Regions from separate parts of the Thermorudis peleae genome, predicted to be linked through region 3. Evidence: a T-box and tRNA genes for the amino acid it is inferred to sense, from the RefSeq annotation. Region 3 holds a T-box; the other regions hold tRNA genes.

Region 1 (7,755 bases), on a different contig from region 3:
TGGCAATGTATGCCGCGTTCTGGGCGAGTGTCTTGGTGCATCTCGATCCCGTCTTTTCCTGGCCGCTTGTGGTTGTCGGCCTGGGACTGCTTGGTATCGTCATCTTTCATCTGGTGATCGCGCCCATTCTCCGCGCGCCGATGCTGGCGCAGATCTTCGCCACCTTTGGCCTCGGATTGTTTCTCCGGGGGCTCGCGCAGTTTCTGTGGAAAGCGGATTTCCGCACCATTGACCATCCGCTGCTCGGACAGGTCGCCGGGGGAACGCTGCAACTCGGATCATTGTTCATTGGCCTGCCGCAGCTTGCTGCAGCCGTGATGGCCGCGCTTGCCTTCGGATTACTCTGGCTGTTTATTAACCGGACACGCGTGGGACTCGCCTTGCAAGCGGTTGCGGAAGACCGGGCAACCGCTGGGCTTGTTGGGATTGACAGCCGGCGGATGTTCGCGCTGGGGTGGGCCATCGGTGGTGGCTGCGTGGGACTCGCTGGCGCGGCGCTCGCGAGTTTTTATCCGGTCAGCCCAACCGTCGGTGTGCTCTTTGGCTTGATGTCCTATTTTGTCGTCGCCCTTGGCGGCTTTGGCAGCGTGCCGGGAGCGCTCCTTGCGGGGCTCTTGGTTGGGCTTGTCCAGGAACTCAGTCCAGCGCTGCTGGGCGTGCCGCCTTCCTACAAGTACGCGGTCGTCTTCGGGCTGTACCTGTTGGTCGTGCTGGTGCGGCCACAGGGGCTCCTGGGCCGGTTCTAACACGTTGGGGGCGAGCATGACAGCGCACAACCGACGGCCACTGCCAAAACGCGGCCTCGTCTGGCTATCCGTTATCGTGGTCGCGCTTGCTGCCCCGCTGGTATTCCGAAGTGATACCGCACTTAACATCGGTATCTTGTTACTCCTCTATGCTACGCTTGCGCAGGCGTGGAATATTCTGGGAGGGCTTGCTGGGCAAATTTCCTTTGGGAATGCCGTCTTCTTCGGTATCGGAGCCTATACTTCAACCGTATTACTTGTCCGGGCAGGCGTTTCCCCCTGGCTTGGGATGCTCGCCGGGGCAGCGTTGGCGCTGGTCGTTGCGTTGCTGGTGGGCTTCCCAATGTTTCGGCTCGGCGGTCATTACTTCGCCATCGCCACCATTGCACTTGGTGAAATTGCCTCAACGATTGTGACGAACTGGGATGCTGTCGGGGGAGCAACTGGGATTGTCATCCCGCTCGTGCGTGACGCGCAAGGTCAGCCAAGTGATTCCTGGCGCATGCTTCAGTTTAATCAGTCACGGCTGCCATACTACTACCTGGCGCTAGTTTTGCTTGCTCTGACAACGCTTGTAACTGCTCTGATTCTCCGCTCGAAGCTCGGCTACTATTTGCGTGCTATCCGCAATGATCAGCAAGCGGCTCGAGCACTTGGCGTCGCGGTATTGCGCTACAAGCTTGCCGCCATTGCTCTTTCGGCTATCTTCACGGCGATCGCTGGCACGCTCTATGCCCAGTATCTCCTCTACATTGATCCCGAGACTACCATGCGCCTTGATCTATCAGTGCTTGCTGCACTCATCGCGATTCTCGGCGGTGTTGGCACAGTCGCCGGGCCGCTGATCGGTGCGGCTGTGATGGTGCCGATGTCCGAGCTCACGCGCGCGTTCTTGGGTGGTGGAGGCAATGCCATCGACCTCCTGCTCTACGGTGGACTCATTGTGCTGATCTCGCTGTTCGAGCCACAAGGACTGATTGGCATTGGACGACGCTTCCGTCGCTCGCCGCGGTCACAGCCCGTTACTGTCGAACCGGCGCCGATCTCCAGCTCAGAGGAGGCGCACTGATGCCGTTGCTCGAAGTGGACCGTGTCACCATGCGCTTCGGCGGGCTGCTGGCGAACGATGCCGTGAGCTTTGGTGTCGAGCCAGGCCAAATTGTCGGACTCATTGGCCCCAATGGCGCTGGCAAGACGACGCTCTTCAACTGCATCTCTGGCTTTCTCCGACCGACGAGTGGCCATATTCGGTTTGCTGGTCAGGATGTTACCGGCTGGCCTGCTGAACGGCTGGTTCACGCTGGCCTTGCCCGCACCTTCCAGATTGTGCGCACCTTTACCGACATGACCGTTCGTGAAAATGTCATGGTTGGCGCCTTTGCCCGGACGAACAGCACTGCTGAGGCACGACGCATTGCTGACGAGTTGCTCGCCTTCACTGGTTTAGCGTCACGGGCTGATGTGCTTGGCGGCAATCTTACGGTTGCTGAAAAGAAGCGGGTTGAACTCGCACGTGCGCTGGCAACCCAACCGCGTCTGCTGTTGCTCGACGAAGTCATGTCCGGCTTAACGCCTGCTGAACGTGGCCAGGCAGTTGACCTGATCCGGGCGGTTCGCGAGCGAGGGATCGCTGTTGTGCTCGTTGAGCACATCATGGAGGTCGTCATGCCGGTCTCTGATTGGGTCGTCGTGCTCAGCTCGGGCCGTAAAATCGCTGAAGGACCTCCGGCCACAGTTGCGCGTGATCCTGATGTCATTGCTGCTTACCTTGGTGAACGCTATCGCCAGCGGATGCAGGAGGAGTCCTGATGCTGCTGGAGGTGCGAAACCTGCGAGCTGGCTATGGCGGTGTTCCGGCGCTGCATGACGTTCGCCTGGCCGTTGCGCCCGGAGAAGTGGTGGCACTGGTTGGCGCGAATGGGGCGGGCAAAACAACGACACTGCGGGCAATCTCGGGGCAAATTCGTCCGATGGGAGGAGAGATCTGGTTCGATGGGCAGCGCATCGATGGCCTACCAGCTCACCGCATTGCCGAACTCGGTATTGCCCATGTGCCGGAGGGGCGCGGCGTCTTCAGCCGCTTGACCGTCATCCAGAACTTGCAGCTTGGTGCCTATTGTTCCCGAGCTCGGCCAGCGGAACGTGAGCAGCTTACCCGCGTCTTTGCGCTGTTCCCACGGCTCCGTGAGCGGATGCATCAGCGAGCTGGTACGCTCTCGGGCGGCGAGCAGCAAATGCTGGCGATTGCTCGTGGGCTGATGTTGCAGCCGCGTCTTCTCATGCTTGATGAGCCGTCGTTGGGACTTGCGCCAGTGCTCGTTGAAGAGATTTTCGCGACGATTCAACGCATTGCCCAGGAAGGGATAACGATCGTTCTCGTCGAGCAACACCTGCACGAGGCGCTCGAGCTTGCCGATCGAGCGTATGTGCTGCAAAGTGGGCGAACCGTCCTCGAAGGAACAGGCGCAGAATTGCTTCGCTCTGACCTCGTGCGACAAGCCTACCTTGGCTTATAGCCCTTGTGCGCAGGGTATTGGCGCCCTTCGGGCATTGTTTCCTGATTGCCCCTGCCTGCACCCGACCCTTGGGATGTCCAGCATGGCGCAGGCAGCCCCCGGGCGACCCTGACTCTTACCTGCTTGGTGGCTAACTCTCGTTTGACCCTCAGTTGACCCTCAGCTGACCCTCGCCTGCCCCCCCATATGCCTCCTCGTCCCCCAGTTCATGCTGAGGGGAAGGAGGGCCAGGTTTCCGCGTGCTGCTGCCGCTTTCGTGGTGCCGAAGGGGGGACTCGAACCCCCACGGGTGTTGCCACCCCGCGGTTTTTAAGACCGCTGCGTCTGCCATTCCGCCACTTCGGCCCAAATGGCTTGCGGGCCAACCATCAGTGTGCCCTATGGCCCAGCCAGGCGACAAGTCTGTTCGTCATGGAACGCGACGCCGCAAGGCCGACGTGGCTCTGGACCGTGTTCGGTAGCCCTCATCGCTCGCGGATGTGCAGTCCTTCCGCGAATCGGCCTCAGCGCGCTGTGGGTTGCCTCACGTTGTCAGCAGCGATACTGCCTCCCGACCAGAAGCTGCCAGGCGTTGGCAATTCCGCTCGGGAAGCCACCAGACGTTGGCAAGCGGCGCCTGGCCAGAGCGCCGCTGGTCGGCTTAACGGCGACGGTTTGCTATCTCAACCGACTAGCCAGGAGGGTTCGCCGGCGTTTCGCGCACGCAGTGTCTTGCCAGGTACAGCATAAGCATGGACCGCTCTCCTCCAGCAACTTTGGCCCCGCCCGGGATGGTTCGGTGAGCGGTCAGCTCACGGGCAACCGCCAGGTGCAGTGCCCAGATCGCGAAATGCCAGACCCGCTGGGAGTGGCTGTGCGTTCACGACCATGTCCAGGGGCGCGTCGGTCACGTCGCTGCGACGATCGGGTGAAACCGGTAAGTCGCGCCACCCCTCGTGCGTTGTACAGGGTGGAGACCTTCTGGACGAGTGTCTGCTGCCGCGGCGTGCGGTGCCTGAACCGGCAGGGCTCTAGCCGATGGCTAAGCGGACACGCATAACGGTAGATAATGCTGCTGCAGTTGAACGGTCGCTACGCCGTCAGCTTGCTCGTGGAGTGACAGAGCGCATGCAGGATTGGCATCTATCCAGTACCATGAACGGGGCTGTTGTCAGAACGGAACAGACTGGGGAAATCAGGGAAGCGGCAGAGTGAGCACACTGCTGCCAGCCATGGCGCCGGCTCTAGCAGGAGCGTGGCTCGAAAAGGGGGCACCATGCTGCATCGTCCATCGACGGTTGTTCTCCTCGTGGCGAGTATGCTGATGCTTGGCGCGTGCCAGGGTACGCTTCGTGCTCGCGTTGTTGCGACACCGACGGTGTCTGCCGAGCAGAACACGTCGCCGACGTCGCCGTTCTTCGTCATGGCAAGCCCAACGGTGCCGTCACGCGTCACTGCCACGCCTGCATCGTCACCGAGTGTCCCTGCGCCGTCCACGACGCCGACAACCGCAACGGGAACGCCTTCCCCGGCTTCGCCCACTCCGCCATTGCCAAACCAGCCTCTCGCCGCTGCGAGCCCAACGCCAGCCAGCCTCCCGCCAGCTGGCCGGGAGACGCCACAAACCGGGCAGGGCCAGCAGCCATCTCCGCCGACGCCGACTGAGCCGTCGCAGCCCGCTTCTCCAAGGGAGCCGACGCCAACGCCAGTGCTGGCAAGCTCGCCAACGCCACCTCCGCCGACGCCAACCGCGACGCCCCAGCCGTCACCAACGGAGCCGACTGCTTCCTGCGACCTCGCCATTGCCAAGCAGATGCGCTGGCATGCTGATAGCAGCGGCATGCTCGACGTGAGTATCATCGTGCGCAATATCGGCACGGCAGCATGTCCAGCTGGCGAAACGGTGCTCGATCCCGAGCCACCATCGTTGCATTTCATCCCGCCGGTGCAGATCACTGAGTCGGGCGGGCAGGGGAACTGGCAGTGCCAGAGCACGACCTGCACCGCCAGCGATCCGCTGCCCCCTGACTACAGCGCTGTGTTCAGTTTTGTGGCCCAGCTCCGGGCGACGCCGTCGGCGAGCGTACCGATTGTCAACTGCGCTCGCGTCACCGACTTGGGTGACATGAATCCCCAGAACAACCAGGAATGCGCGCAGCTTACGATCACGCCGACACCGACGCCACGGCCAGTACCCACACCCACGCCAACGCCAATACCAACGCCGACACCAACACCGTTGCCGACGCCGACGCCAACGCCATGCCAGTACCAACTCACAAAGCAGATGCGGCAACAACCGGGCACGACGGCGATCATGGTGACGGTGACGCTGTCGAATACAGGGCCTGCTGGCTGTGCTGGCCCGGCGACGTCTCGCATCGTTGACCAGCCGCCGCAGGGGATGACGTTCGGGCAACCCGTCCAGGTGAGTCCGTCAGACTGGCAGTGCCAGCTCACGAACGGCACCGTAGAGTGCTCCGGGCCAACGCCAGCCCCAGGGCAGAGCGTCACGGTAACGTTCCCTGCAACGGTGTCGGCACTCCAGCAAGCGAGTGCGCGCAACTGCGCCCAGGCCTCGCCGATGGGGCTGACGGCCTGTGCGACGCCTTCATCACCGACGGCGCCCTAAGGTGGGGCGCTGATTCACTTGCCTGCGGGGCCAGGCGAGGGGCGGCTGACCTCGGGATGACCGAGCAGGCTGCCCCTCGCTTTCCTTTAGGCTCCGGGCGTGCTGTCAGGCGGGATGTACTGACGGAACCAGGCGATAATCCGCTCGAGCAGGTCGCGTTGATGGGCGCGCTCCTCGAAGCCGTGCTTTTCCCGCGGGTAGGTGACGAGCTGGCAGATGGCGCCCCGCAGCCGCAGCGCCCGGTAGAACTGGATCGATTCGCTGACGGCCACGCGCGGGTCGTCCTCGCCGTGCAGGATCAGCAGCGGCGTGGTCACTTGATTGACGTAACGGATCGGCGAGCGCTGCCAGTAGGCGTCGGGGATATCGGCCGCTGAGGCGGGGAAGTAGGAGAGATTCGCGCGGGGGATATCGCCCAGGTAGTTATCGCTGATGAGGTTGCTCAGCCCTGCGCCCATCACCGCTGCCTTGAACTGGTCGGTCTGGGTGACAGCCCAGGCGGTCAGGTAGCCGCCCCAGCTCCAGCCAGCGACCCCAAGCCGCTCTGGATCAGCAATGCCACGCTCAACCAGCGCCCGTACGCCTGTCAGCACATCGCGGAGTTCCCCGCCGCCGACGTCGTCGAAAATGGCGTTCGTCCAGGCACTGCCGCGGCCGGTGCTCCCGCGCGGGTTCGGCAGCAGCACCGCGTAGCCCTGGGCGACGAGCGCTTGTGCCCAGTCGTGCCAGCTCGCGGCGCACTCATCGCCCCAAAAGCTCGTCGGGCCACCGTGAATCTGCACGACCAGCGGCAGCCGTTGCCCAGGCTGGGCCGATGGTGGACGAAACAGGAGGCCCTCGACGGTGACGCCAGGGTCGCTCTCCCAGGTGATCCGCTCGCCCTTCATCATCCCAGCCTCGATCTCGGGGTGGAACACGGTCAGCCGCTGCCCGGGAGTTCCTGGCTCAGCCAGCGACCAGCACCAGACGCCCGGCAGGTGCGCGCTGTCAGAGCAGATGGCGGCGAGCCGTCCGGCGGCCGTGCTGACGACGCCGTGCACGACCCCGTGCGGCTCGGCGAGCAGCGTGCGTTCGCCCGTCCAGGTGAGCTGTTCGATACGCGCGGTCAATCCGTTGACCACCGTCAGCGCCAGGGCCTCCCCACCGGCGAGTGGCGCAAGCCCCTCAGCTGTGCCGTCCTGGGCTGGGTAGAGGCAGACGGTCTCGCCGGTTGCGAGTTCGTAGCGATAGACGGCCTCGCCGCACACCACGCGTCCTGCTCGGGCGCGATAGGCGAGGAAGCGGCCGTCGGCCGACCAGGTCAAGTCCTCGGCCAGCCCGACGAGTGTGAAGAGCTGGCGAGCTTCACCGTCGACGGTGATGAGCCAGACGCTTGTCTCGCCGAAGAGGTCGTCGACCTTTGGCGAGGGCGTCGTCGCCAAGGCGAGGCGCTGGCCGTCAGGTGCCCAGGCATAGCTCCAGACGTGCACGTGCTCGGGCGAGCGCACCTGTCCCTGCTTTGTCTGTGGGTCGACCAGCCAGAGCCGCTGGAACTTCTCTTCGGTGTCCCAGACGTGCCAATCCTCACGTCGCTCGCGGCGCTGCCGTTCCTCGTCCGTTTCGGGCTCGACCATGAGCACGCTCAGCCAGTGTCCATCAGGCGACCAGTCCAGGAGGTCCAGCTCGCCCTGCTGGTCGAAGGCGCGGATCGCTTCGCCGCCGTCTCGTGGCATCACGTAGATGCTGCTCTTGCCCCGCTCGGCCCGGTCAGAGAGGAAGGCCAGGCGTTGGCCGTCGGGTGACCAGCGTGGACAGCGGTCATGCCACATGCCGCTCGTGAACGGCCGAGGAGCTTCGCCGGACGTCGGAGCGATCCAGATTGCTGTTTCCCAGTGCTCGCCAC
Region 2 (7,755 bases), 370 kb from region 3:
CGCGGAATCCTTCGCCCGGATCTTCTTCCGCAATGCGATCAACATTGGCTTGCCAGTCATTGAGGCACCGGAGGCGGTTGCTGAGACCGAAACTGGTGATGTGATCGAAATTGACACAGAAGCTGGAACGGTAACGAACACGCGAACCGGCAAGACCTATAAGGCGACGCAGTACGACGAATTTATTCAGCAGATTATTCACGCTGGCGGGCTGATGGCCGCAGTGGCTGAGCGGCTGAAGGCGAGGCAGCACGCCTCATGAGCGAGCTTCGTCTCCTTGTATTGCCAGGCGACGGCATCGGGCCGGAGGTGCTCGCCGAAGCCCAAGCGGTCTTAGAGCAAGCATGTCACGCGTTAGGGCTGGCGGTTCGTTTCCAAGAAGACCGTATCGGGGGCGCGGCAATTGATGCTGACGGTGTGCCGTTGCGCGAAGACACAATTGAGACTGCCCGTCAATCGGACGCGGTCTTACTTGGCGCCGTTGGTGGGCCGAAGTGGGATCATCTGCCGAAAGCGACCCGCCCTGAGGCTGGCCTGCTTGGTCTGCGGAAGGCGCTCGGGCTGTTTGCAAACTTGCGCCCGGTGAAGGTCTTCGATGCGCTTGCCGATCGTACCCCCCTGAAACCCGAGATCGTGCGTGGTGTCGATTTACTGATTGTCCGCGAGCTTACGGGCGGTCTCTACTTTGGCGAGCCGTCATTCGTCGCCCGTGATGCGGGCGCGCGCCATGCGGTTGATACGCTGCCATACACCGAGCACGAAATTTCCCGTGTCGTGCGCCTTGCCTGCGAACTCGCCCAGGCGCGGCGTGGCAAGTTGACGAGCGTTGACAAAGCTAATGTCTTGAATACATCACAGCTTTGGCGCGAAATCGCGACAGAAGTCGCGTCGCACTATCCCGGAATCACGCTTGAGCATGCGCTCGTCGACTCATGTGCCATGCGCCTGATCAGTCGGCCCAGAGACTTTGATGTCCTGGTAATGGAAAACTTGTTTGGTGACATTCTGAGTGATGAAGCCGCGGTACTCGCTGGTTCGCTTGGCATGTTGCCGTCAGCGAGCCTGCATGGCGAGCCGCCGACGCGCCCCGGGACCGTTGCCCGCCGTTTTGGGCTGTACGAGCCAGTCCATGGCTCTGCGCCGGATATCGCCGGCAAAGGAATCGCCAACCCAATCGGTGCGATCCTCAGTGTTGCCATGCTCTTGCGCTGGACGCTTGATCGCGCTGATGTGGCGCAGGCCGTTGAAGATGCTGTCGCTGCTGTTCTCGATGAAGGAGCGCGGACAGCGGATCTCGCTGGGCCGGGGGAGCGAGCGCTTTCTACACAGCAGTTTGGCGAACTTGTCCGTCAGGCATTAGCCGATCGTCTTGTGCGGTTGGTTCCGCAACAGCGTTAGCGTGGCTCTTCAACAGACTGGTCGGATAGATTGACGGGCCAGGGATACCTTCCCCTGGCCCGCACCCCTCCTTCCCCCTCCCCCAGCCGCTCAGTGGCCACTTGGGAGATTGGTGCCAGGAGTAACCACCTGGAAGATTTCAGAGTCTGCTGGCCCTTCGACATGCAGTACACCCATGGCGCCCTTCATCATGCGGCCAAGGGCGTGGTCCACCAGGACATAGTCACCTGGGTAATCGAGACGCAACTCAACGATCGTCGCGCCGCCTGGCGGAACGGTTGTCGTCTGCACATGCTCGGACCAGATAGTGCCAGCTTCGAGGGCGACACGGTCAAAAATTTCGCCGATGATGTGGAAGCTCGATGTCAAGTTAACGCCGCCGTTGCCGAAGAAGATCCGTACGGTTTCTCTGACCTTGGCCTGCAAGGCACGATCCCCGCTCAAGGAACCGACCGAGCCGTTGAACACAACGTAGTCCGGCTGTTCGGCCAAGCATTTGTCCAGGGAGAAGGTGTACAGGCCCGGCTGCCCGCGTGTTCCAGTGAGGTAGAAGTCGCCCTGCATCACGTAGAATTCGCGATCAACCGGTGGTAGCCCTTCCGGTGGCTCGACGACAATCAGTCCATACATGCCGCTTGAAATGTGCATCGGCACGGGCGGAACCGCGCAATGGTAGACGAAGACGCCAGGGTGTAGTGCCTTGAACCGGAAGGTTGCTGATTGGCCAGGCAGCACAACCGAGTATTTGGCGCCACCGCCAGGCCCTGTCACAGCATGCAGGTCGATGTTGTGTGGCGTCTTGTTCGCCGGGTGATTCTTGATGGTGAGTTCAACGGTATCGCCCTGGCGGACCCGGATCATGGGGCCCGGCACGGTACCGTTGAAAGTGAAGAAGGTAAATCCAACGTTGTCGTCGATTAAGGCCTGCACTTCTCGCGTCTCGAGCTCAACGCGAACTAGCTGCGGCTCGCGTTTGCCGACCGGCGGCGCAACGGCTGGGAGCGGTAACCGGCTGAGCCCACTCACGGCTGTGGTGGCTGCTGCTTGTCCTGCTCCGGAGGGTGCCGTCTGCGTATGGGCCATCCCTGCCATTGTCGGCTGCGTTTGTGCAGTTACCGTCGGCTGCTGCTCATTGCACGCGGCGACTGTGCTGGCCACGGCCGGAAGGGCAATGCCGAGCGCTGCTAGCCGCTGCAGTACCTGGCGACGGCTGAGGCCCTTGCTGCTGAGCTCTGCTACGTTAAGGATCGCCGCCATGTGTCGCCTCCTTCTCACTCACCCCGGGGCACTCCCGGTTTCCATGAGTGATGATCGCGGTTGCGGCGATCCTTCCCCACCCGCTCTTGGGTGGGAAAGACCTACCTCAAGGGGTAGTTTTTGTGTAGCGCGGTGTGCCTCAGTCTGTCTTTTCCCCTGGCTTTTGGGCAGGAGCCTTCACGAGGCCAGTGCGAAGCGCATACGCGATGGCTTGAGCCCGGTTTTCGAGGTGAAGCTTCTGCAAGATGTTTTTGAGATGGTACTTTACCGTATTTTCACTGATATAGAGGCGTTCCGCCAGTTCTTTGTTCGAGGTCACGCCTTGCACCATCAACTCGAGGATTTCCCGTTCTCGGTCAGTGAGCGCTGTTGGATCATCCGCTTTCTTCTCGCGTGCCATCTCGCGTAAGAGGTTGCGCGCGAGCCGAGGCGTGAGGACTGGCTCCCCAGCCATGACCGCGTCGAGTGCACGGAAGAATTCCTCAGCGTCGAGATTTTTGAGAAGATACCCTTGCGCCCCTGACTTGATCGCTTCAAATAGATCTGATTCATCGTCCGAGGCAGTGAGGACGACCACACGGACGTCGGGCAGTTCGGCTGTCAGCAGTCGCGTCGCTGTCAACCCATCAACCTCAGGCATGGTCAAGTCCATCAGTACGATATCTGGGCGGTATACGCGGGCAAGCTCAAGTGCCTCACGCCCATTCCGTGCCTCGCCGACGACGCTAATCCCGCGAGCCTCAAGTAAACTGCGCAGGCCATCACGAAAGAGCGCATGGTCGTCAGCGATGAGGACGCGCATGGCTTGCCTCCCTCATGATTGCGCGTGTACCGAGTGGGAGCCGAACTGTCACCGTTGTGCCTTCCCCAAGCACAGAATGGAGTTGCAGTTCTCCACCGACAGCTTCGGCGCGTTCTCGCATCGTTGCCAGCCCAAAGCGTGGATAGTCTGTTCGGCTCAGGCTGCTGGGATCAAAGCCTTGGCCATCATCCTGGACTGTAACCACGAGAAAATCACCCTCGCGCACGAAGCGGACGGTGGCAAGGGTCGCGTGCGCATGCTTGCGGATGTTTGTCAACGCTTCCTGGACGATCCGCAAGAGTTGCAACTCTGCCATGGGCGAGAGCCGCTCAAGATCTGCTGGATCAAGGGCAAAGTCGAGGGTGAACTGGATTCCACTTTGCTCTTGCCAGCGTTCACCATATGCCCGCAACGCATCGGCCAAGGACGATTCACTCAGCCCGGTACGCAGGGCCAAAATCGCCTCCCGTACATCGGCGTAGGCAGCACGCGCGGCGTCGGCGAGTTGCTGCAGCTGCCGTTCGGCATCAGCTTGTCGCCCTTCCTGGCGCAGCAGTTCCTGTACAGCGGCAGCTTTGGTCATGACGTATCCTAGCACTTGCGCAAGGCTATCGTGCATCTCACGGGCAATTCGCTCCCGTTCTGCTGCAACTGCGAAGGTTGTTATCTGACGATGGAGCTGCGCGTTCATAATCGCAAGCCCGGCAATGGTGGCAAAGCGGCTGAGCCGCTCAAGGTCGCGCTGCGTGAACGGCGTGCCATCACGGCGATCGGCGAGATACAGCGCGGCAATGCTCACGTCCCCACGTCGAATCGGTACCCCCAACAATTGCTGCATGACCGGATGTCCTTCCGGAAAATTGCGGGTACCTGGGTAAGCCGAAAGATCGTTGATGAGAAGCGGCTCGCCGTGGTGAAAAACTCGATCGAGGATGCCGTGCGACGGCAGCGTGGGAAGGTCACACGGCTCGTCCACAGGATAGCCACTGGTCACGGTCACCAGCGGCCCGTTCGGTGTTTCATGAGTAACAAGCAGGCCGTATTGCGCATCAACGAGCGCTCGCGCGCGGTCGACCACGTCCTGCAGCACAGCTGGCAAATCCAGCTCAGCCATCATGGCGAGTCCAGCTTCGTGAAGTGCTGCAAGTTCGTTGTGTTGTGCAATGATGGCGCGTTGCAATGTCGTGATCGTGTTGAACATTGTGGCAGCGAACAGGACGATCCCAAGCCAGAGCAGGCAACCGGCAACAGTCCAGGCAAGCCAAGCGATGCGAATCTGCTGTTCAAGCACATAGCCGATCACCAGCGCTGTTGTGACACCGAGCGCTGGGATGGCAACACCGGCCCAGCGCAAGCGCTGCAGCTGACGCTCTGGTGGGAACGACACTGGTGTGTGCTCAACGTGCATCGGTGCGCTACCCTTGCCTCACTATGGGCAAGGATAACAGGGATGACGGCAGGTTGGGGTGCCCTTGACATGGCGTCGTCTGTGGCTATGCTTAGCGTAGCGCCATTTGGCGACGTGAGTGTTGCGGAATCGAGGTGATGGACGATGCAGCAGTCGGCAACAATGTTGACGATGACGCCGCTTGCCATTGAGAAACTCAAGGAATTTCTCGACGAGCAGGGCATGCCTGAAGCATATCTCCGTGTCTTCGTCGCTCCGGGCGGTTGTGCTGGACTGCAGTATGGCATGGCCCTGGAGGAAACGGTCGAAGAAGATGACCACGTCTTCGAAATCGATGGCGTGCGGGTTGTCGTCGATCAATTCAGCGCAATGTATCTTGAGGGCGCTGAAATTGATTACATTAACAGCCTGATGGGCGGAGGCTTCACTGTCCGCAACCCGAATGCAGTCGCGACGTGCGCCTGTGGGCATTCCTTCGATACGGGCGGCAACGCTGCGACAGCCCAGGGGTGTGGTTGCGGCGCATCCTGGTAAGAGTTCAGTAACGCACGTCGGCGAACACTGCGCAGCCGCGGTATACTCGCGTTAGTGCGGGACGCGGCTGCGCCCCGTTCTGGGGGAATGCCGGAATTGGCAGACGGGCGTGACTTAGGATCACGTGCCGATGAGGCGTGTGGGTTCGAGTCCCACTTCCCCCACCGACTGGCTATTTCCGCCGACTCGCTCGTGCAAGCAGTGCTTGTTGGCTGTCTGGCCCTTGTCGACGCAGTGTATCCAGGGTGTCGAGAAACACCGCAATTTCTTCCTCGGTGTTGTAGTAGTGCACGGATGCTCGCACGACAGCGTCAAGCCCACGTGCCTCCATGTCAAACCGGGCTGATGCTTTCGAGGCAACGGTAACGTTGATCCGCTGTTCTGCCAGATACGCCTTTATCGCCTCAGGCGCAAAGCCCTCCATGGTAAAGGTCACAATGCCACCACGCTCGCGCCCGAGGTCATGGACCTGAATGCCTGGCAACGTTTGTAGTCCTTCGCGGAGCTGGTTCGCCAGTGCTCGCAGCCTTGCCGATCCTTCCTCAATACCAACGCGCAGTGCATAGGCGGCTGCTGCCCCCAACCCCAATCGCGCTGCAACGTCTGATTCCCACTGTTCAAACCGACGAGCATCCGGCCGAATGTCGTAGCGGTCATGAGCGATCCATGTGGCTGCATGAAGATCAAGGAAGATCGGCTCAATCGTGGCAATGCGTTCGCGGCGCACGTAGAGAAAGCCCACACCGCGAGGCCCACGCAGGTACTTGCGGCTCGTGGCCGACAGAAAATCACAGCCAATCTCGCGGACATTGACTGGAATCTGTCCGACTGATTGGCAAGCATCAAGAAGGTAGAGTATGCCAGCCTCACGTGCAAGCTTACCGATTTCAGCTGCTGGCTGGATCAAGCCGCTATTTGTCGGGATGTGGCTGATGGCAATGAGCTTCACGCGCTCGTCGATCATCTCGCGGAGTGCCGGAAGAGACAGCTGACCGCTCTCGTCGTTTGGAATGACTTCGACCTGTGCTCCTGTGCGTCGCGCGATCTGGAGAAAACTGATGACATTGCTCGCATACTCCGATACTGATGTCAGGATGCGGTCGCCGGGACGGAATGCTAGAGAGTAGAAGGCCAGATCCCATGCCCGGGTCGCGCTTTCGGTGAGCGCGATCTCGTCTGGGTCTGCGCCGATGAGTTGTGCAATAGCATGATAGGTCTGCTCAAGTTGATCAGCCGCTGCGGCAGCCGCTTCGTACCCGCCGATGCGCCCCTCAAGCTGGAGATGCCCGATAACGGTATCGAGCACCGGCTTTGGCATGAGAGCCGCACCAGCGTTGTTGAAGTGGATCACCGCTTCACACCCTGGCGTTTCAGCGCGGAGTTGGGCAATGTCGAGCGGCAAGCTATCCTCTCCTCTCCGTTCCCCGGCAACTCTGAAAGTGTTGCGTGATCAGTACGCGCGTGCCCAGATGACCTGGTGCTTGCCCGGCATGCCACAGACGATGCACGGGCCGAGTGTCTCTGGTTGGACAAACGGAATGCAGCGAATGGTCGCCTTCGTCTCTGCCTTGACCCGGGCTTCGCACTCAGCACTACCGCACCAGAACGCTCGGTTGAAGCCAGCGTTTGATGCGACGCGTTCCTTGAGTTGCTCGTACTGCTCAACATCTTCCGTGTACCGTTCCAGCATCGCCTTGGCAGCGTCGTAGAGTCGCTGCTGGAGCGCGTTGAGCTCCTCGAGGACAGCTTCCACGACCTGTGAGACTGGAACAGTGATTCGCTCGCCGAGGATGTCTCGCCGGACGAGCGTGACCTGGTCTTGGGCAACGTCCCGCGGGCCAATTTCTAGGCGAATGGGCACGCCCTTGAGATCCCATTCATTGAACTTCCATCCCGGTGTCTTGTCGTCGCGCAGGTCAGCGTACACCCGAACGTGTTCGAGCAGACGCGCACGCACGGTATCGACGAGCGCTTCCACCTTGGCCCGCTCTTCTTCTGAGCGCCAGATCGGCACGATGATCACCTGAATCGGGGCAACGCGTGGCGGCAGCTTCAGACCGCGATCATCGCCATGGACCATGACCATGGCGCCAACCGTGCGATGTGACAATCCCCAGCTCGTGTTGAAGGCATAGCGACGTTGCCCTTGAGCATCGAGATACTGGATGTCGAACACACGGCCGAAGTGGTCGCCGAGGTTATGCGACGTCGCCGACTGGAGCGCCCAGTGCTTGCCGCCCATCATCGCCTCAATGGTGTAGGTGCGCAATGCACCAGCAAATTTCTCTGATTCAGTCTTTTGGCCGGGGATCACCGGAATAGCAAGCTCGGTCTCAACGAAGTCACGGTAAACTTC
Region 3 (7,755 bases):
TCGGTGCGGCAGATGATGATGTCGGGTTGAATGCCAATGGCGCGCAATTCCTTGACGCTGTGCTGGGTCGGCTTTGTCTTGACCTCCCCAGTTGCCTTGATATAGGGGAGCAACGTGACGTGGACGTAGAGGACGTTGCGCCGTCCTTCCTCGCGGCGCATCTGCCGGATCGCTTCAAGAAACGGCTGCCCTTCGATATCGCCGACCGTACCGCCGACCTCAACAACGACAACATCAGGCTGGTGTGCTTCGGCAGCCGCGCGGATACGTGCTTTGATTTCGTTGGTGACATGCGGAATGACCTGAACCGTGCCACCAAGGTACTCGCCACGCCGCTCCTTTGCGATCACCGCTGAATAGATCTGGCCAGTGGTCACGTTCGAGGCTCGGCTCAGGTTTTCGTCGGTAAAGCGCTCGTAGTGACCAAGATCAAGATCAGTTTCCGCACCATCTTCCGTCACGAAGACTTCGCCATGCTGATAAGGCGACATTGTCCCTGGGTCAACGTTCAAATAGGGATCGAGCTTCATGAGTGCGACACGCAGTCCGCGGCTTTTCAACAGCCGACCAATCGCTGCTGTCGTAATTCCCTTGCCTACCGAGGAAACAACGCCGCCAGTCACGAAGATATACTTCGGCATCCGCAGCACCTCCAGCCGAGCGTTGGCGCTTAGCCCCCTGGTGTGAGCACGACCACTTGCAAGGTGTCGCCCAAGTCACTTTTGCGAATGGTCAACGTCTCACGTGGCACAACTTCGGCTGCGCCCACCTCACGCAAAAACGCATCAAGCGGCGCGCGATCGTGATCACCACGTTCAGTGCGATACTGCAACGGCACAACGACTGCAGGCTCAATCTGCCCGATAATTTCAACCGCCTGCTGTGGTGTGATCGTTGGCGGTCCGCCGACGGGTACCAGCAAGACATCAACGACACTCAGTTGTTCGGCCTGAGCATCGGTTAAGACGTGGCCGATATCACCGAGGTGACAGATCACCAGGTCGTCGAGTTCAAAAAGATACGTCGTGTTCTTGCCGAGACGTTTGCCACCCTCGTCATCGTGAAAGGTGCGAATCCCGGTGATAAACGCCCCCCGAATTTCGTACTCACCTGGCCCCTCGAGGAGGTGATAGGGCTCACGAACCTGGTCGAGGGCTCGATGCCCAGGATGATTGTGCGTAATGGCCACCACGTCGGCCCGCTGGCGACTCATTTGATACCCAGTTGTTGGCGAGACGGGATCGATGATGATAGTAAGATCACGAGTACGAATGCGGACACACGCGTGGCCAAACCACTTGATCTCCGCCATTCACCACCTACCTGCGGTCGTCAAGCGGCTCATCGAAGGGGCGTTTGGAAGTGAGCACTTCCAGCTGCCTATCTGAGTATAACAGTGTCCGTTCACCCGGGCAAGCAGTCTACGTTTCCGGCTCGTCATCGAGCGTCTCAGCGATGCCAACTTCGCGCAGCACTGTTCGGATCGTCTGCCAGGAGAACCCCCGCCGCTCGAGCATCCCCGCTAAGCGTCGTCGGGCGACGCGTTTCGGCACCTGCGTGAGTCGGGGAGCCTGCTTGGCGACAAACTGCCGCGCTGCTGCAAGTTCGTCATCGGCAGTTGGCAAGACCGCTTCGGCAAGCTCGGGCGCAACCCCCTTCTCGCGTAACTCCTGGAGCAGCCGCCGCCGTCCACGTGCCTGCTGGCGGCTTTGCACCCAGAGGGTTGCAAATGTGGCATCATCCACATACCGCCATTCCTGCAATTTCGCCACGGCTTGATCAATGGCTTCCGTTGAGAATCCTTTTCGCTGCAGGCGTTGGCGAATCTCGTGGGCACTCCGTGGGCGAGCAGCGATCAGCCGCAACGCAGCGTCAAGCGCTTGCTTCTGTTCGTCTCGCAGCAAAAGCGATGCAAAGGATGCTGCATCAAGTTCCTGGCCGACAGCCAAGCCTTGCTGGGCCGCAACCTCAGCCGAGATCTCACCAGCGAACGTGTCATTGAGATAGATCGCAATGCGCTCACCAGTGCGGCCACGCGGGACGAGGCGTGTGATGCGTCCGCTTATTCCTGTGGGAGAGGGTTGCCGGCCCTGACGCTCCATACCGCACACTCCTTCTTGTTAAGTATGCCGAGACAGTGCCATGAGTAGAATCGGGGGAGAACAGTGGGAGGTTCTGTGACAGAGGTTACATTCCCAACGCGTCGGACGGTACAACCCCTTTCCCTCACGCGCATTCTGAGCCTGCTGCTGCTCACCGGAGGTCTTGCCAGCGCTGTTGGACTCGCCGTCGTGATTCTCGCAATTTATGTCGATGCGCGAACCGATGAACGCGGTCCAGCCGACGCGATCATTGTGCTCGGTGCCGCACAATATGGCGGACGGCCTTCAAGCGCGTTTCGTGCTCGGCTTGATCATGCAGCAACGCTCTTCCGAGCAGGTTTTGCCCCACGGATTGTCCTCGTCGGCGGTACAGCCAGCGCTAGTGAGCCAACGGAAGCTGAGGTTGGCGCAATCTACCTCGAGCATCTCGGGATTCCACCGAGCAGTTTGCTGGTGGTGCCTAATGGCCGCAATACCTGGGAAAGCCTGGTCGCGGCCAAGGAGCCGCTTCACCGAGCGGGTGTGCGCCACCTCCTCGTCGTCAGCGATGGCTTTCATCTCTTCCGAACGAAGCGCATGCTCCACGACCTTGGATTTGCCGCTCGCAGCTCGCCAACACCAACCAGTCCAATTCGCCGCGGCTCGCGCGTTGAATATGCCTACATGGTGCGCGAGCTTGGCGCTTACCTGGCGTATCTCGCCGGATACGCCTAGGCGCAGCCAAGCTCGCACATCGTCACGCCCGCACAGGATTATGGCGTGCGGACGACCAGGTTGACGAGCCGTCCTGGGACATAGACGACCCGTTCAATGTCCTGATTATCCAGGTACGGGCGAACGCGCTCGCTCGCCTTTGCCTGTTCCACAACCTCCGCTTCAGAAATCGTCGCTGGCACGAGCAATCGGTCACGCACACGGCCATTGACCTGGACAACGATCTCCACCATTTCTTCAGCAGCAAGCGCCGGATCCCAGGTTGGCCACGGCTGCTGGTGAATGCTGTACGGCTTGCCCAGTCGTTCCCAGAGTTCTTCGGTAATGTGCGGTGCGGCAGGCGCAAGCAAGAGCAAGAGCGTCTCAATTGCCTCGCGCCATGCTGGCTGCCGGACGACGTCCGTGTCACGCAACCGCGACAACTCGTTCACCAGTTCCATCATGCGAGCAATAGCCGTATTAAAGCTGAAGGTTTCAAAGTCTTCGGTAACCGCCTTGATCGTGCGGTGCAGCAGGCGCCGCAGCCCCTGGGCTTCCTGCCCATCCGGCAAGTCGGGCGCAATGTCAGCGGTCTCCGTCGTCAGCGCCCACACGCGGTTGAGGAAGCGTTGCACGCCGGCAACGCCCCGAGAACTCCACGGCCCGCCCTGGCTCCAGGGGCCGATGAACATCAAGTACAGTCGGACGGTGTCGGCACCCATTTGCGCAACAAGGTCATCGGGATCGATGACGTTTCCCCGACTCTTCGACATCTTCTCGCCGTCTTCGCCCAGAATCACACCGTGGTTAAACAGGCGAGTAAACGGCTCGCGGTGGTTGACGAGGCCTAAGTCGGCTAACGCCTTCGTCCAGAAGCGAGAATAGAGCAGATGCAGAATCGCGTGCTCGATACCACCAGTGTATTGATCAACAGGCGTCCAGTAGGTGACTTTCTCGGACTCAAACGGGCCATCGGCGTAATGTGGACTGAGATAGCGATACCAATACCAGGAGGAATCGACAAAGGTGTCCATTGTATCAGTTTCACGGCGGGCTGGCCGCCCACACTGCGGGCAGGTGGTATGCACAAACGTTGGGTGCGTGGCCAGTGGCGACTGGCCGGTCGGCATAAACTCGGCATCGTCGGGAAGCAGAACCGGTAGCTGTTCCTCTGGCACGGGCACAATGCCACAGGCATCACAGTAAATGATCGGGATGGGCGTCCCCCAATAGCGCTGGCGCGAAATGAGCCAGTCGCGCAGGCGATAGGTTACCTCGCGCTTCCCGATGCCTTGCTCTTCAAGCCAATCGATCACCCGCCGAATCGCTTCACCCTGGGCCGTTGGCGTGCCATCAAACGGGCCAGAATTGACCATGACACCGTCGCCGTCATACGCTTCGGTCATCGTCGCCGGATCAAGCGTTGCATCCACTGGCTGGATGACTACAACAATTGGCAGGTTGAACTTGCGGGCAAATTCAAAGTCGCGTTGGTCATGGGCCGGCACAGCCATAATGGCGCCAGTCCCATACCCCATGAGCACGTAATCAGCAATCCAAATCGGGATACGCTGCTGGTTCACCGGATTGATCGCGTAGGCGCCGATAAAGACACCAGTCTTTTCCCGTTCAGTCGATGTGCGCTCAATGTCACTCCGACGGCGAGCTTGCTGGACATAGGCCTCGACCTCAGCCCGACGATCAGGAGTGGTGAGTTTCTCAACCAGCGGGTGCTCGGGGGCCAACACCATGAACGTAGCGCCCCAGAGCGTGTCGGGCCGCGTCGTGAACACCTCGATCGGATCGCCATGCTCGGTTCGGAAGACGATGCGTGCACCTTCAGAGCGGCCGATCCAGTTGCGCTGCATCGTGACGACCTGTTCGGGCCACTCAATCCCATCGAAGCGCAGCAACTCTTCGGCGTATGCCGTGATCCGCAAGAACCACTGCTCTAGGTCGCGGCGGTAGACTTCCGTCCCACAGCGCTCGCAGCGGCCAGCAATGACCTGCTCATTCGCCAGCACTGTTTGACAGTTCGGGCACCACCAGACGGGAGCTTTCGCGCGATAGGCCAGCCCTCGCTTATAAAACTGCAGGAAGAACCACTGGTTCCACCGGTAGTATTCCGGCTGACAGGTAATAACTTCTTTGGTCCAATCGAACATTGCGCCCATGGTGCGGAGTTGCTGCTTCATGCGCTCGATGTTTTGCATGGTCCAGATCCGCGGGTGAATTCCGCGCTTGATCGCAGCATTCTCCGCAGGCAACCCAAACGCGTCGAAGCCGAAGGGGAAGAGGACGTTGTACCCGCGCATGCGCCGATACCGTGCTGCGGCATCAGCGGGCGCATAGGAATACCAGTGACCGATATGCAGATTCCCGGACGGATAGGGGAACATCACGAGGTGATACCACTTTGGACGGGAGGGATCCTCAGCCGTATAGGAATAAATCCCGGTTTCTTCCCAAATTTTTTGCCATTTTGGCTCAATCGCTTGCGGATGATACTGCTCAGTCTGGCGATTCTGCTTGGTGATTGCCATGGTCCAGCCTCCTTCGTCTGACGCTGGCGTTCGATCCTGTCCCGGTCAGGTAAGGCACTTGACCAGAAGGCCCGCCCCCTGAAGGGACGGGCCTTGCCGTGGTACCACCCTCCTTGGTCAGAAGCGAGCGCTCCTGACCCACTCGAAGCGCGCTAACGGGCGCATCCGGAGCCTGCTCCTGATTCGCAGACTCAGCTCCGAGGCGAGTTCACGCGCGGCAGGTCAACCAGGCTCCCACCCCTCCCTGGCTCGCTGACGACGCCCGCGCGCTACTCCTCCTCTTCAACGCCGATCATGCTTTGTATGAGCGTGCGCCTTGAGTGCGGCATAAACCCCTGTGGAGCTGGGGGGACTCGAACCCCCGACCCCAACGCTGCCAGCGTTGTGCTCTCCCACTGAGCTACAGCCCCATACTGCGCCACACTCAAAGGCGCAACATCGAGTATAGCAGACGGACGCTCCGCCGGTCAATTTCCCGAAGCCTCCTTAGTACCTAGCCGCAATTGTCTCGCGTTGCGCATACTTCCATCGCGATACGATGCGGCCCAAAGCGCCGCAGGATAGAGAAGCAAGGAGCAGAGAGTGGCCAAACAGGACGCGCGCTTTCATATCATCACGCTCGGGTGCGCAAAGAATCAAGTCGATTCAGAAGGCATGGCTCAGGCGTTGAGCGCCTGCGGGCTGCAGTTGTCACCAACCCCCGAAGACGCTGACGTTATTATTGTCAATACCTGCGGGTTTTTAGCCGCGTCCCGAGCAGAATCAGTCGCCGCCATTAACGAGATGCTCGCGCGGCGGCGTCCAGGCCAACGCGTGATCGCCGCCGGCTGTATGGTCAGCCTCGATGCACATCGCGCAGAGATCCCCTCAGCTGTTGACGCGATGATCTCAACGCGCAACTGGCCACAGATTACTGAGCTCGTTGGGCAACTTTTGGACATTCCGATTGCGCCGGCACGACCGGCAGACGAGCGTCCAGGCCTCGTCACTACCTTCCAGCGGACACCGACGCGTCGTCCCAGCGCCTACGTCAAGATCGCCGACGGCTGCGACCACGCCTGCTCGTTCTGTACGATCCCCTTGATCAAAGGACGCCAGACCAGCAAACGCCCGATGGAGATTGTGCGGGAGATTCGCGAGCTGGTCGACGCTGGCGTGAAAGAGGTCGTCCTCGTTTCGCAAGATACGATCCGGTATGGAGCTGACCTTGGCATTCAGCATGGATTAGCTGGCCTCCTTCGGCTGATTGGGGAACAAGTTCCCGCGTTGCCCTGGCTCCGGCTGCTCTATCTCTATCCGAGCCCACTCATCTTCCGCGTCATCGACGCCATGGCCGAAGTGCCGGCATGTGTCCCCTACATCGACATGCCGATTCAGCATGCTGATCCTGAGATTCTTCGAGCAATGGCGCGGCCGAGCAATCTCGATCAGTACCGGCGTATCTTTGCCTATGCGCGTGAGCGCTTACCGAACGTCGCCCTCCGGACGACGGTCATCGTCGGCTTTCCTGGCGAAACAGAGCAGCACTTCGAACGGCTCTGTGCATTTTTGGAGGAAATTGCCTTCGATCACGTCGGTGTCTTCACCTACTCCCGCGAACTCCTGACGCCGAGCGCTCGTCATGAGCAGCAGGTCCCACCGGATATCGCAGAAGCGCGCCGGGCAACCATTATGGAACTGCAACAGCAGATCTCGCTTCGGAAGAACCGGGCGCTGGTCGGCCAAGTTCTGCCGGTCTTGATTGAGGGAGTCGGTGAGCTTGAGGCAGAAGACGGCTCAACCGAGCCCATCTCGGCCGGTCGCGCCGCACGCCATGCTCCCGAGGTAGATGGCCTCGTTTTTGTTCCAGGCGCGTGGCCGATTGGGGAATTCGTCCCCGTCCAGATTACGGAAGCTGGGCCGTACGACCTTTGGGGTGAAGCCCAGACCAAACGGCAGGCGCAGCGTGTCAGTAGTAATGGGCGAAACGCTCGGTCTCGCCGAGGACGAAAGGCATCGGCATAAACTGCGGACGCTGCTCAGGCCAAACCCGTTGAAATGTGACCCACTGCCCTGGGGTCTGGCGAATTGAGGCTTCGAGCATGGTTGCAATCCGCAAAAGCGCTCTGCGCAAATCGCGCTGTGCGTCAGCTGTTTGTTCAACGTAAAATGGCGGCTCAATGATTAACTGATAGCCACGAGCAAGCCGGCGGGCGAACGCGGCAAGAATTGGCGCATTCACCGCGCGAGCCAAACGCACCGGCCCAAGCGGTAAGATGGTCGCCTTCCCAAAGAAGGGAACCAGTTCCCCGCGGCCACTGAAATCATGATCGGCAACCATACCAACAAACTCACCGCGGCGAAGGGCCTGTATCGCACGGCGTAGGCCAACTGGTGACACGCGTTCAAGGCGGAGGCCGCGGCTGCTTCGCAATTGC

The links. A T-box is a leader RNA that pairs with one kind of tRNA and senses whether it is charged. The one in region 3 lies ahead of leuS (leucine--tRNA ligase), so its partner is inferred to be a tRNA-Leu.
Region 1: it has a tRNA-Leu gene. The T-box ahead of leuS (leucine--tRNA ligase) is inferred to sense a tRNA for this amino acid. The anticodon was not compared.
Region 2: it has a tRNA-Leu gene. The T-box ahead of leuS (leucine--tRNA ligase) is inferred to sense a tRNA for this amino acid. The anticodon was not compared.

The regions. Positions count from the first base shown of each region.
Region 1 covers NZ_JQMP01000003.1:923,921-931,675, forward strand. The annotation lists gene N675_RS07225 (branched-chain amino acid ABC transporter permease) at 1-746, shown strand, start outside; gene N675_RS07230 (branched-chain amino acid ABC transporter permease) at 763-1,815, shown strand; gene N675_RS07235 (ABC transporter ATP-binding protein) at 1,815-2,555, shown strand; gene N675_RS07240 (ABC transporter ATP-binding protein) at 2,555-3,262, shown strand; tRNA gene N675_RS07245 (tRNA-Leu) at 3,520-3,607, opposite strand; gene N675_RS14315 (hypothetical protein) at 4,518-5,873, shown strand; gene N675_RS07255 (S9 family peptidase) at 5,960-7,755, opposite strand, start outside.
Region 2 covers NZ_JQMP01000004.1:646,794-654,548, reverse strand. The annotation lists gene leuD (3-isopropylmalate dehydratase small subunit) at 1-262, shown strand, start outside; gene leuB (3-isopropylmalate dehydrogenase) at 259-1,398, shown strand; gene nirK (copper-containing nitrite reductase) at 1,489-2,655, opposite strand; gene N675_RS12870 (response regulator) at 2,795-3,457, opposite strand; gene N675_RS12865 (GAF domain-containing sensor histidine kinase) at 3,438-4,865, opposite strand; gene erpA (iron-sulfur cluster insertion protein ErpA) at 5,010-5,399, shown strand; tRNA gene N675_RS12855 (tRNA-Leu) at 5,481-5,563, shown strand; gene N675_RS12850 (aminotransferase class V-fold PLP-dependent enzyme) at 5,572-6,801, opposite strand; gene proS (proline--tRNA ligase) at 6,850-7,755, opposite strand, start outside.
Region 3 covers NZ_JQMP01000004.1:275,407-283,161, forward strand. The annotation lists gene N675_RS11190 (CTP synthase) at 1-641, opposite strand, end outside; gene N675_RS11195 (MBL fold metallo-hydrolase) at 671-1,312, opposite strand; gene N675_RS11200 (regulatory protein RecX) at 1,422-2,102, opposite strand; gene N675_RS11205 (YdcF family protein) at 2,178-2,816, shown strand; gene leuS (leucine--tRNA ligase) at 2,855-5,338, opposite strand; T-box leader at 5,418-5,633, opposite strand; tRNA gene N675_RS11215 (tRNA-Ala) at 5,677-5,748, opposite strand; gene rimO (30S ribosomal protein S12 methylthiotransferase RimO) at 5,921-7,342, shown strand; gene N675_RS11225 (lysophospholipid acyltransferase family protein) at 7,287-7,755, opposite strand, start outside.